DNA from 3 places in the Sporosarcina sp. FSL K6-5500 genome. Region 2 is predicted to be linked to each of the others. Evidence: riboswitches for the same ligand, from Rfam matches in the RefSeq annotation. Region 2 holds a riboswitch; each other region holds the start of a gene.
What was found. Region 2 has a riboswitch for S-adenosylmethionine ahead of MKX62_RS10465 (bifunctional homocysteine S-methyltransferase/methylenetetrahydrofolate reductase). Riboswitches for the same ligand answer to the same signal wherever they lie in the genome.
Positions count from the first base shown of each region.

Region 1: linked by a shared signal. The riboswitch ahead of MKX62_RS14765 (methionine ABC transporter ATP-binding protein) and the one ahead of MKX62_RS10465 (bifunctional homocysteine S-methyltransferase/methylenetetrahydrofolate reductase) in region 2 are both predicted to bind S-adenosylmethionine.
Region 3: linked by a shared signal. The riboswitch ahead of MKX62_RS06290 (O-acetylhomoserine aminocarboxypropyltransferase/cysteine synthase family protein) and the one ahead of MKX62_RS10465 (bifunctional homocysteine S-methyltransferase/methylenetetrahydrofolate reductase) in region 2 are both predicted to bind S-adenosylmethionine.

Region 1 covers NZ_JBBOTP010000001.1:3,068,359-3,072,627, reverse strand. The annotation lists gene pepF (oligoendopeptidase F) at 1-266, shown strand, start outside; gene MKX62_RS14775 (MetQ/NlpA family ABC transporter substrate-binding protein) at 434-1,246, opposite strand; gene MKX62_RS14770 (methionine ABC transporter permease) at 1,264-1,935, opposite strand; gene MKX62_RS14765 (methionine ABC transporter ATP-binding protein) at 1,925-2,938, opposite strand; SAM riboswitch class I at 3,044-3,154, opposite strand; gene MKX62_RS14760 (pyridoxal phosphate-dependent aminotransferase) at 3,657-4,269, shown strand, end outside.
Region 2 covers NZ_JBBOTP010000001.1:2,213,864-2,218,132, reverse strand. The annotation lists gene metE (5-methyltetrahydropteroyltriglutamate--homocysteine S-methyltransferase) at 1-308, opposite strand, end outside; gene MKX62_RS10465 (bifunctional homocysteine S-methyltransferase/methylenetetrahydrofolate reductase) at 354-2,225, opposite strand; SAM riboswitch class I at 2,385-2,493, opposite strand; gene MKX62_RS10460 (hypothetical protein) at 2,933-3,130, shown strand; gene MKX62_RS10455 (ABC transporter substrate-binding protein) at 3,350-4,269, opposite strand, start outside.
Region 3 covers NZ_JBBOTP010000001.1:1,380,387-1,384,655, reverse strand. The annotation lists gene MKX62_RS06305 (CoA-acylating methylmalonate-semialdehyde dehydrogenase) at 1-186, shown strand, start outside; gene MKX62_RS06300 (aspartate aminotransferase family protein) at 227-1,585, shown strand; gene MKX62_RS06295 (glycerol-3-phosphate acyltransferase) at 1,648-2,283, opposite strand; SAM riboswitch class I at 2,429-2,544, shown strand; gene MKX62_RS06290 (O-acetylhomoserine aminocarboxypropyltransferase/cysteine synthase family protein) at 2,670-3,959, shown strand; gene MKX62_RS06285 (hypothetical protein) at 3,991-4,269, shown strand, end outside.

The DNA of each region.
Region 1 (4,269 bases), 850 kb from region 2:
ACACATACAGTGCTGGACTCACAATCTCCACTCAAGTATCTAAACGTGTCCTTGAAGAAGGTCAGCCTGCTGTCGATGAATGGCTCGAAGTATTGAAAGCTGGTGGTACAAAATCCCCTGCTGAACTGTCAAAAATGGCAGGTGTCGATATTACAACAGAAAAACCATTGCGTGACACAATCGCTTATATCGGTGATTTGATTGATCAGCTAGTTGTGTTGACGGAAGAAATTGAGGCAAACGAAACGGCTAACGTTTCACAATAAAAAAAAAGCGCAAGCGCCTGTTCAGAGGCGCTTGAGTCTAGACGTGAAATATCAGCTTTCGCAGGTTATCCACTGTCCAGATTTTATAATTTCCTAGGCAGGAAGAACAAAAAAAGCTGACGTAACCGTAATGGTCTCGTCAGCTTTTTGACGTTGCTAGTTAGATTTTACTTCATCCACTCTGGTTTACCAAAGCCTTCAAAATCTGAATCAATTACTTTTTCAAATTCTGCTGATTCTACTATTTCAATAATATCTTTAGCAAATTGCTTATCAATGTTTTCCGTTTTTACTGCAACTACGTTTCTGTATATATCAAGCATGTCCTCTAGTGCTAGCGCATCTAATAAATTCATACTTGCAGCCAAGGCAAAGTTTCCAGGAACTGCCGCTAAATCAGTACCGTCAACTGAACGTGGAAGCTGACCCGCTTCGATTGGCTGAAACACCAAGTTCTTCTTATTCATTGTTACATCTTTTTCAGATACTTTTAGCACTTCTGCATTTGGATCTAATTCAATTAGACCTTCATCCTGTAACACTAAAAGGGCGCGGGCTCCATTAACAGGATCGTTTGGAATGGTAACTTTTGCTCCATCCTCAATAGCTTCAATTGTCTTAAATTTATTCGAATAAATGCCCATTGGAGCTGTTGGTACGATAATAAGTGGTGATAATTCAGCTTCCGTTTCTTTAACGACATTTTCTAAATAAGTCGTGTTTTGGAACAGGTTTGCATCAATATCGCCACTTGCCAGGGCATTGTTCGGCTGAATATAATCACTAAACTCAATTAGTTCAACTTTATATCCCTTTTCTTCAAGTCCAGGAATAATCGCCTTTTTCAACATATCACTATATGGTCCAGCGGTTGCACCAATTTTCACAGATTTTTCATCCGAAGCTTTTTCTTTGCCACCACAAGCAGCTAGTGCGGTTCCAACTACAAGTACTAATACAACTAATAGAAACTTTTTCATAATTTTCTCTCTCCCCATCATCGTTTATCAATTACTTTTGAAATCCGATCTCCTGCAAACTGAATTACTTGTACAAATAGTATTAATATCACCACGGTCACTACCATTATTGTATTGTCGTAACGATAGTAGCCGAATCGAATTGCTAAATCCCCGATTCCGCCACCACCAACAACACCAGCCATTGCTGAATAGGCGACTAAACTAATTACTGTAAGTGTCACGCCTTGAATAATACTTGTTTTTGCTTCAGGCAATAGTACATCTTTGATAATCATCCACGGAGTTGCACCAACAGCGATTGCAGCTTCGATAACACCTTTATCAATCTCTCTTAGTGAAGTCTCCACAATTCTTGCGAAAAAAGGGATTGCTGCCGCAGATAATGAAACACTAGCAGCCCCAGGGCCAATCGGAGTACCTACTATTAAAATCGTTAAAGGGATTAACGCGACGAGTAAAATAATAAACGGCACAGAACGGACCATATTGACGATAAAGCCAATAACTGAGTTCAATGCCCGATTTTCTAAAAATAAGCCTTTATCGGTAGTGAACAGCAAAATCCCTAGCGGAAGCCCAATAACAAGTGCGATAACGAGAGAAATACTTATCATATAAAGTGTTTCCCCAAATGCTTTTGTAATATCAGGCATTAACTCTATAACGTGTTGTAAATCAATTCCCATTGTCAATTACCTCCACTTGAGCAGCTCGTGATGACATATAGGCAATTGCCTTTTCTATTTCGTCATCCTCGCCTTTTAGTTCCATCAGGAAAGTACCGAGTGGCCTTTCTTGAATATATTCAATGGAGCCGTGTAGGAAATTACCTTGTATAGTAAATTGCTGCACAGTATCTGAGATAATTCCATCGCCTGCGACATCACCTTTAAACATGACTTTGACCAGTTTGCCCGTGCACTTGCTCAAAATCATTGACGGCACATCAAATGACACAACACTACTAATAAATTCTTTCGTCAATTCTTCTTGAGGATCTGAAAATATATCATATACTTGTCCTTCTTCAATCACTTTTCCATCTTGCATAATTGCCATGCGATCACAAATTTCTTTCACGACATTCATCTCATGTGTTATTAGAACGATTGTAATCTTCAATTCTTTATTTATTTTCTTCAACAGCCTTAAAATAGATAGCGTCGTATTTGGATCTAATGCAGATGTTGCTTCATCACACAGTAACACTGAAGGATTATTCGCTAGTGCTCGGGCAATACCTACCCGCTGCTTCTGGCCACCACTCAGCTGCGCAGGATAAACATCCCGTTTATCAGAGAGGCCAACCATTTCTAGTAAGTCCGTTACCCGAGCGTTTATTTTATTGGCAGGCGTTTTGGCTGCCCGTAAAGCAAATGCTATATTTTCATATACTGTCTTTTGGCTGATTAAATAAAAGTGTTGAAAAATCATTCCTATTTTCAGACGTGCCTGACGGAGATTATTCCCCCGTAACTTCATCAAATTTAATCCATCTACTAAGATCGTTCCGCTCGTTGGTTTTTCCAACAAATTTAGACAACGGATAAGAGAACTCTTCCCTGCACCTGAGTAACCTACGATTCCGAAAATTTCTCCTGTGTTAATGTCGAGTGAGACATTATCAACACCAGTCACGATTCTCTCTTTTGTTTTGTATACTTTTGATACGTTTTGAATTTGAATCATGCAATTCTCCTCTTTCTATAAATAGAAGTACGAAATCTCAGATGTCTGACCATATAAAAATGCTTCTCTCATATATGAAAGAAGCACCGAAAATAAAAAGGTTTCAGCTCATCTTTCAGAATGAAATTCACTCTGTAGGAGTTAGCACCTTCCTTACATTACGCAAGGGGTTGCTGGACGTCATCGGGCCTATCCCTCAGTCTCTCTTGATAAGTACCATTATGTAATTATTTTGATTGATAAGTTTCATATTAGTATGTCTCAATAAGATTGTCAACATAATATGTTCTGATATATAACAATTTATTATCATTTTCATTTCATTCCATGTATACTGACAATAAGAAAAGCGGAAGGCGCCGTCTAGACGCGACAGGCATAAGTCAATCCAGGGGAAGGCAGTCTAAGAGCGCGACGTCCTGTCGCAACGACTGCATACCTGCATCCTTGCAGGCACGACGTGGCGCTCTTTGCCACATAGCTGGATTGCTTTTCAAGGAACCTAGCCTAAGTACGCCGCGTCCTGCGGCAATGGCTAGGTGACCCACTTCCTGTGGGCCTCCGAGCGGCTGGCTCCTGGAGCTAGACAATAAGAAAAGCGCAAGCGCCTTGGTAGACCCGACAAGCGCTGGAGTCTAGACATTGCTCCAAGTGAAAAACTTATACTATCTTACTCTTTTACAATAAAGATTGGATTACATAGAAGAGAGGTTATTACATGGCACTATCAAATCGACTCAAGAACCTACCACCGCACTTTTTCGCATCACTTGTTCGAAACGTACAAGAAGCACTTTCTGAAGGACGCGACGTTATTAACTTGGGGCGTGGAAATCCCGATCAACCGACACCTCCACATATTATAAAAGCACTCCAAGAAGCAGTCGAAGATCCAACAACACATGGATACTCCCCTTTCAGAGGGACTGCCGAATTAAAACAGGCTGTTGCTGACTTTTATAAACGAGAATACGATGTTCATATTGATCCTAAAACAGAGGTAGCGATTCTATTTGGAACAAAACCTGGATTGGTCGAGTTACCCCTCGCGATTATGAACGAAGATGAATTACTTTTATTGCCGGATCCGGGATATCCCGATTATTTATCGAGTGTAAGCTTAGCCAATATTAAATACGATTTAATGCCATTACTTGCAGAAAACGATTTTTTACCTGATTACTCTGCTCTTTCCGATGAACAAAAGAAGCAAGCAAAATTAATGTATTTGAACTATCCAAATAACCCAACAAGCGCAACAGCCACACTTCCATTTTTCGAAGAAACGATTGCTTTGGCAAAAGACAATGATATTGCAATTTTGCATGACT
Region 2 (4,269 bases):
CCACGCGCAATTGCAAAGTATGTTTCCAAAGGTACTTTACCACCCGCATACTCGAAGCGTTTTGGTACGACACCAAACATAATAGATGTGTCCAGCACATGGTCGTATAATGAAAAATCTCCAACCGGAATTAGATCAACACCGAATTCTTTTTGTTTCTGTAGACTTTCTAAACGAAGCGTTTCCGTTGTTTTCAGTAGCTGTTCTTCTGATGTTGCCCCATTCCAAAAACTTTCCAACGCCCTTTTCCATTCACGTTTTCCACCGATTCTTGGATATCCACTAGTTGAACTTTGTACTTTTACCATTGTATGTTAGCCCCTTTATTTTTTATTGTATTTTTTCAACCTGTTTTAATACACGATACTCTCGGTTTGGACCACCTCCCTTGCTACAATCACGTCCACTTTACCGTGTATATACTCCGTCAAATTCACAGTCATGTCATAGCGCATAAAGGGAGTGATTAAATAGATGCCATGAAAATGCTCCAGCGCCACATCGATCAATTCTTTCGAAACCTCTAAACCTTCTTTCGTAGACTGCTCACGATTACCATCAGATAAAGCCATTCTTGCACGTACTTGATCCGTCAACTTAATGCCTGGTACCTCATTGTGTAGAAATTCGGCGTTTTGCGATGAAGTCAGCGGCATAATTCCGATGTAAATTGGCGTCTCAATATGTTTTGTTGCCTCGTATACTTCAATTATCTTCTCCGTGCTATAGATAGGCTGGGTAATAAAATAGTCGGCTCCCGCTTCTATTTTTTTCTCTAATCTCTCCACAGCACGATCTAAATGACGCACGTTCGGATTAAAGGCCGCTGCCACAGTAAAGGATGTTTTCTGTTGCAATGACTTTCCAGACTTTGAAATGCCCTCATTGAATTGCTTTATGAGTTGAATCAATTCAAAGGATGTCACATCGAAAACGGATGTTGCTCCGGGGAAATCACCAATTTTCGTAGGGTCCCCCGTAATCGCTAGCAATTCAGTAATACCCAGTGTGTGTAATCCCATGAGATGTGACTGTAATCCAATTAGATTGCGATCTCGGCATGTAATATGGACCAAAGGTGTTGCACCAATCTTTTGTTTAACAAGAGAAGCCATTGAAGCGTTGCAAATTCTTGGCGTCGCTAGGGAATTATCAGCCAGTGTAATGGCATCCACGCCTGCATCCTTTAACGCCTGAGCCCCCTCAAAGAACTTGCCCGTGTTTAAATGTTTGGGCGCATCAAGTTCAACAATTATCGAATGTCTTTTTCTCACTGTTTCAAGCAATGTTGGGGGTTGAGATTCCTTCAATTCAGACTCCACAACCTCTGTCTTTACCTCCTTCTTCTTAACAAGCTTTTCTTGAATTGGTTCCCGAATTGTAAGTCCTTTCACTAGGGCCCTAATATGTTCTGGCGTCGTCCCACAACATCCTCCTATTAAACTAACTCCTGCCTTCCGAAAACTCAGTGCGAACTTCTCGAAATATTCAGGCTCATTTTCGTAAAAAAGTTTCCCATCCTTATATCCTGGATAACTAGCATTCGGATACACCGAAAGTAAAGCACGCTTCATCAACGGCACAGTTTCTAGAGACTTCAGCATATGGTGAGGGCCAAGGCGACAGTTAATGCCTACTATATCTGCACCTAAATCCTCCAACTGCTGTAAGGCATCTATGAGCTCTATCCCATTTTGGAGCACCCCCGCCTCATGCATTGAAACATTCGTAATAATCGGGATATCTGTCTCCTCACGTGCAATTTTGAGCACGGTTGTTAATTCATCAAAATCGTAATAAGTTTCTAAAAGTAGGCCGTCCACTCCCTCAAGAAGTAAGCAATATAGTTGTTCCCTAAAACTGCGCTTGATTTCATCCTTTGTTCCAATGGATGTTCGAGATCCATGAATACCCCCGATAGTTCCAAGGACGAACGTATTTTTACCCGCTGCTTTTTTCGCAATTTGAACTGCGGCTTTATTTATCTTTTTTACACTGTCCTCTAACCCATGACGTGCTAACTTGATATAATTCGCACCATACGTATTAGTTTGAATAATATCCGCACCTGCCTCTATATAGGCTTGGTGGATGCGAAGCACTTGATCTGGATGTGTCAAGTTCAGCTCTTCAAAACAAAGATCCACACCGTGTGAATAAAGTAGAGTTCCCATTGCACCATCACCGATCAAAATTCGTTCTTTCATAGTATCTAGTAAATTCACGACTATCACTTGCTCCTTTCACTTTCCCAAAGTCCCGTTCCGGAAACTCTCTTCATCATTCTTCAAAATATGTTACTTAATGGGAAAATTAGTTAAAATAAAAAGAGCCTCTTCCTATGTTGAATAAAGGAAGTAGACTCTAAATCTGAATAAGTCTTCTCCTCATCTACCAAGTCGTGTTATCAACTTGCTGGAATTAGCACCATGCCATAAAATGGCGGTTGCTGAGGTGTCATCGGGCCAGTCCCTATACCTCTCTAGATAAGAAAAACTATTAAATTGGATTTGCTTAGTTACGTTATTACAGACTTTACATCATTGTTGGAAAATTAGCAACACCTTTTTGGAAAGTAATTAATTTATTTCACAGATTCAGACTATTGCTTGCCACTTTAAACAACATAGTTGCTAAACAGCCTTTCGCCATCCTTCATTTAAATTCTTACGTCCCTCTTAGCTTAAATAGGTCAATCAAGGTACCAATAAGTCACTTCTGTCAATTGATCCTTTTCCAGAATTGATTGCGTAACCCGCCGCTCTTGCTCCCCCATCCTAAGTGAGCTAAATGCACATAATAATAATATTAATAATGAGTCCATTAACCACTGTCCCCTCTGTAACCCTGCATATAATAAACTATAAGAACAATAACGAACGACCCGTTTACTCAGTTGTTGTTCCCATCAAATTGAAGGGAGGTCATTGACTTGAAAACTTCCTTGGGCATCTGGATTGGTTGGTTAGCAATAATTTTAGCGGCTATAGGGTTCTTTTATGCTCCTTATTGGTTAGGTGGTGGCGCACTCGTTTTAGGCTTAGTCTGTTTAGCTTCTCCACAAAAAGCATTGGCATGGATTTCAATCCTGCTTGGAGCCATCGTATTATTAATCACGATGTTCCAGTAGCCGGATAATTAATGATACTTCAAGGTATGTTTGGGCTCCTACCATACATACCTTTTTTATTTAATTTGTATGCTTACGATTTACTAGTTAGTTTTTTTGCAGTTCGGCCACAGCTGAACAGTAAATTATGTATAAAAAAACAGCCCAGTGAAGCGAGTAAATATCGCATCATCGGGCTGTTTTCTGTTTTCATCTTTTTATTATTTCATTCCATTTAAATTACTTTTTCAAGAAATACTCCTCAATATCATCCAGCATTAAGTTCGCTGCTAATACACCACCAGCAGTGTTCCAAATGATGTCATTTACTTGTGAGACGTTTCCACTTTTCGCGACATTTAGATTTTTAAATAATGGATCCTCAATCCAGTCGTTTGTAAGCTTCGTTGCTTCGTTATCTCCAGTTTCATAAGTGAAGTAAAAGAGCACATCGCCATCCATAGCTGGAATACGTTCTTTCGTGAGGCCTTTTTCAGCAAAATCGTCCACATCTTGTCCATCTGCGCGCGCAAATCCAAGTTGATCTAGAATCACACCCGAGAAGGAATCTTTATGGTAAATGCGTACATCTCCCGCCATAAAGCGAACCATTGATATTTTTTTATTTGTTTGATCCCCTAATTCAGTCTTGATTGTTTCAACGCGATTATTGTATGCACCTAATACCTCGTTACCTTTTTCTTCTTGATTTACTGCTTTCGCATATAATTTAAAGTTTTCCTGCCAATCCCCGCGAAGCGTTTCTGCAAAAACAGTTGGGGCAATTTTGCTTAACTGTTCGTAAACTGCTTCGTGACGCATTTTATTCCCAATGATCAGATCTGGTTTTAAAGATGCTATCTTTTCTAAACTTGGTTCTGATTCAATACCCACAGATTCAGTACCTGTCATGTCCATATGATCATACCAAATTTTCTCAGCGGGTGATTGAACTGCACCTACAGGTTGAATTCCCATTGATAGAAGGGCTTCAGCACCTTCGTTTGTTAAGATTACAATGCGTTTTGGTGTTCCTTTTACATCTGTACTTCCCATTGCATGATCGACAGTATATGTTTCTACATCAGCTGGTTGTGCACTTTCACCTGAATCTTTTGACTCCTTAGTAGCCCCACAAGCCGCTAATACAAGAATACTCA
Region 3 (4,269 bases), 830 kb from region 2:
GCAATCCGGAAGTTTAGAGAAGAAATTGATGCGGGGATGCTTGGTGTGAATCTTGGTGTTCCAGCTCCGATGGCGTTCTTCCCGTTTTCTGGTTATAAAAAATCATTCTATGGTGACTTGCATGCGAATGGTCGCGACGGAATTGAGTTTTACACACGTAAGAAAATGTTGACTGCGCGTCACTAATACTAGAAATTAATCGTGAAATTAGGAGGGGGTAAAGAAGATGACTACAGCAAAAGAGACTACAGGGTCATTAGTTGAAAAGGACCGGGAGAACGTTTGGCACCATATTTCTTCCTATAATGAAAAGAACCCACCAATGGTAGTGGAGAGTGGGGAAGGAGCTTGGATTACAGATCATAATGGCAATCGTTATCTAGATGGAATGTCTGGACTATGGTGTGTGAATGTCGGTTATGGTCGTGAGGAGCTAGCGCAAGCTGCCTATGATCAGATGAAAAAGATGGCCTATGCACCGATGACCCAAAGTCATGAGCCTGCTATTCTGCTTGCAGAAAAGTTGAATGAAATGCTTGGTGGTGACTATAAAATATTTTACTCAAACAGCGGATCCGATGCGAACGAAGTAGCGTTTAAACTTGCGCGTCAATACCATCAGCAAAATGGGGAACCGTCACGCTACAAATTCATTTCCCGCTATCGTGCGTATCATGGGAGCTCCATGGGGGCACTGGCAGCAACAGGGCAAGCACTGCGGAAATACAAGTATGAGGCACTTGCACCGGGGTTCTTGCACATCGCCCCTCCGGACAATTACCGCAGACCTGCGGGACAGTCAATTGAGGAGTACAACATACAACGTGCCCAAGAGTTTGAAGAGAAAATCATTTGGGAACAGAAGGAAACAATCGCTGGGATTATTATGGAACCGCTTATTACAGGAGGCGGTATACTCATCCCACATCCAATCTACTTGGAAAAGGTTCAGGAAATCTGTACACGCCACGGTGTACTGCTAATTGTTGATGAAGTCATTTGTGGATTCGGCAGAACTGGGAAAGACTTTGGTCATCAGCATTTTAAGTTGAAACCGGACATTATTACGATGGCAAAGGGACTAACGAGCGCTTACTTGCCACTTTCGGTTACGGCTATTCGAAAAGATATTTATGAAAAGTTCGATACAGGAGAAGATAACAGTCATTTCCGGCATGTTAATACATTTGGCGGGAATCCTGCGGCTTGTGCAGTCGCGTTGAAGAATCTTGAAATCATTGAGAGAGAAAATCTTGTTGAACGGTCGGCTGAGCTTGGCGAGCGCCTTCGAAAAGAGTTGGCTTGCTTATTGGATCATCCTTTTGTTGGCGATATTCGCGGGCTCGGATTCTTGTTAGGCATTGAACTTGTAGAGAACAAAGAAACGAAAGAACCTGCTGCAAACGCCCGTGTTGCGAAAATCATTGGCGAATGTAAGGCGAATGGACTTATTATTGGAAGGAACGGCGATACAGTTGCTGGCTATAACAATATTCTAGCGCTAAGCCCACCGCTGTCTTGTACCGATGAAGACGTGGACTTTATTATTGCGGTTATGAAGAAAGTGTTCAATGAAAATGCATGAGTTAGGATGAGATTTTTAATCTTGCTAAACCAAAAACGGAGAACCTCCAATTATAGGGGTCCTCAGTTTTTGGTTTTATTTTTTCTAAAGACCATTGAAACGCGCTTCTCGCTACGCTCTTTCATACGCTGAAAATTCTCGAGATGTTTCCAAATGGCGATTGCAAATAACAAAGTTGCTATTACGACTGGCCAGTATCCGTCTGCCAATACTGCCATCGCGATGAGCGTGACGTAGAGCATCAGCACACCAAACACGAGAAAGTCTGTTACTAGCGCTACGACGACAAATAATGCAAAACCAATGAGCCCGATCTGCCAGTCGATTGCAAGCAGTACACCAATTATTGTCGCTGTTCCTTTTCCGCCGTTAAAGTTCATATAAAATGGAAAGTTATGGCCAATAACGGCTGCGGCGGCTGTAAGAAATAAAAGTAAAGCCACAAAGGCTTCTGAAAATCCTGCGTTTTCTGCGAAATAGTGCACAAGTAAGACAGCTCCTGCACCTTTACTGATATCGATTACTGCAACTAATGCGCCGAACTTCTTCCCGAGAACAATGGTCGCATTCGAGGCACCGGCATTTTTCACACCGGTTTCTTTCAAGTTAACGCCGGATATTTTCTGCGCAACAACTGATCCATGCAGGCAACCAACTGCATATCCCCATAAGAGCACGCCTACAATCCATAACCACATATCAAGTTCCTCCTAAAATAACGGTAGTCTAAGTGTAACATTCCACATAGACACAAGTTTCAGAAATATTATTCGGTAAACTATTGACAAAGTATTGAGATATCTACTATACTATGTCACAAGATGGAAAACTGAATATCACAAACTCTTATCAAGAGCGGCGGAGGGAATAGGCCCTGCGATGCCCGGCAACCAGCAAGTGACTAACTTGCAAAGGTGCTACTTCCTACAGATTCGTGCGAACGGTCTGAAAGATAAGGGGAGGAATAAGCGAAAGCGTAACCCTCTTCTTAAGCGAAGGGGGTTATTTTTCATTCCAAAAATACCCCTAACGTCTCCGCCCATTACAATCACATCCATCTAAAAAAACTCTGGAGGTAATGACGATGACAAAACTTCAACCCGAAACACTTCTTCTGCACGGTGGACAAAAACCGGATCCTGTAACAGGTTCACGCGCAGTTCCAATTCATAGAACCTCATCTTTTGTATTCCGTGATACAGAACATGCTCAAAAACTATTTGCACTACAAGAAGCAGGCAACATCTATACACGAATTACAAATCCAACTGTTGCAGTTTTTGAAGAGCGTATTGCGCTTCTTGAAGGTGGTACGGCGGCAGTTGCATTCTCCTCAGGTATGGCAGCTATCGCTTTCTCTATCTTGAACGTAGCTGGTGCTGGAGATGAAATTGTCGCAGCAAGCAACTTATATGGCGGTACTTATAATTTATTCGCCGCTACACTTCCGCGCTACGGTATCAATGTAAAGTTTGTCGATGCAACAGATCCTGAAAACTTCCGTGCAGCAATTACAGATAAAACAAAAGCAATATTCGCAGAAACAATCGGTAACCCGAGTCTTCATGTACTCGATATTGAAGCGGTTGCGGACATTGCGCATGAAAACGGTCTACCGCTTCTTATTGATAGTACATTTGCTTCGCCATATGGTTCGAATCCTATCGAATTTGGTGCGGATGTTGTCATCCATTCCGCTACAAAATGGATTGGCGGACACGGTACCACGATCGGTGGAGTTGCTGTTGATGCGGGTACATTTGACTGGACGCAAGGGAGGTTTCCTGGCTTCACAGAGCCTGATGCGTCATATCATGGTCTCCGTTACGGAATTGATACAGCAGCGGCGGCATTTGCGACTAAACTACGCGTTCAACTATTGCGTGACTTCGGACCTTGCTTAGATCCAGATAGTGCATTTAATTTCCTCCAAGGACTTGAAACACTGCATTTGCGTGTGACAAGACATAATGAAAATGCCGTTAAAGTAGCGGAGTTCTTGAAAAAACATCCATCTGTCGAATGGGTAACATATACAGGCAACGAAGATCACCCATCTTATGACCTTGCGAAAAAGTACTTGAAAAACGGCTTCGGTTCCATTATTGTATTTGGTATTAAAGGTGGACGGGATGCAGGCCGGAACGTGATTGATAACGTCAAAATCTGGTCGCATGTTGCGAATGTTGGGGATGCAAAATCACTAATTATCCATCCAGCTTCAACGACGCATCAGCAGCTTGGGCCTGAGGACTTGAAAAAATCAGGTGTGACTGAAGAATTGATTAGACTATCGGTGGGCCTTGAATCCGCGGAAGATATTATTGCAGACCTTGCACAAGCAATCGAACTAGCGGTACCAGTAACAGTATAATTTTTTGGTGACAAGAAAGGGCGTGACAATCGTGGAGACGGGGATAGTGGAAATCGGGCATCTGGTATTGGAATCAGGAGTCGTCTTGGTAAATGTACAGCTTGCCTATGAAAGAACGGGCAGGTTGGATGCACCCCATGTACTTGTTTGTCATGCCTTGACAGGAAGTCACGTGACAGTTGGAACGGATGACTATCCGGGTTGGTGGAGCGGTCTTGTCGGCAAAGGAAAAAGTATCGATACAAATGAATTATCCGTTATCTCTTTTAACGCACTTGGCGGAAGTGACGGATCAACAGGACCGTTAACT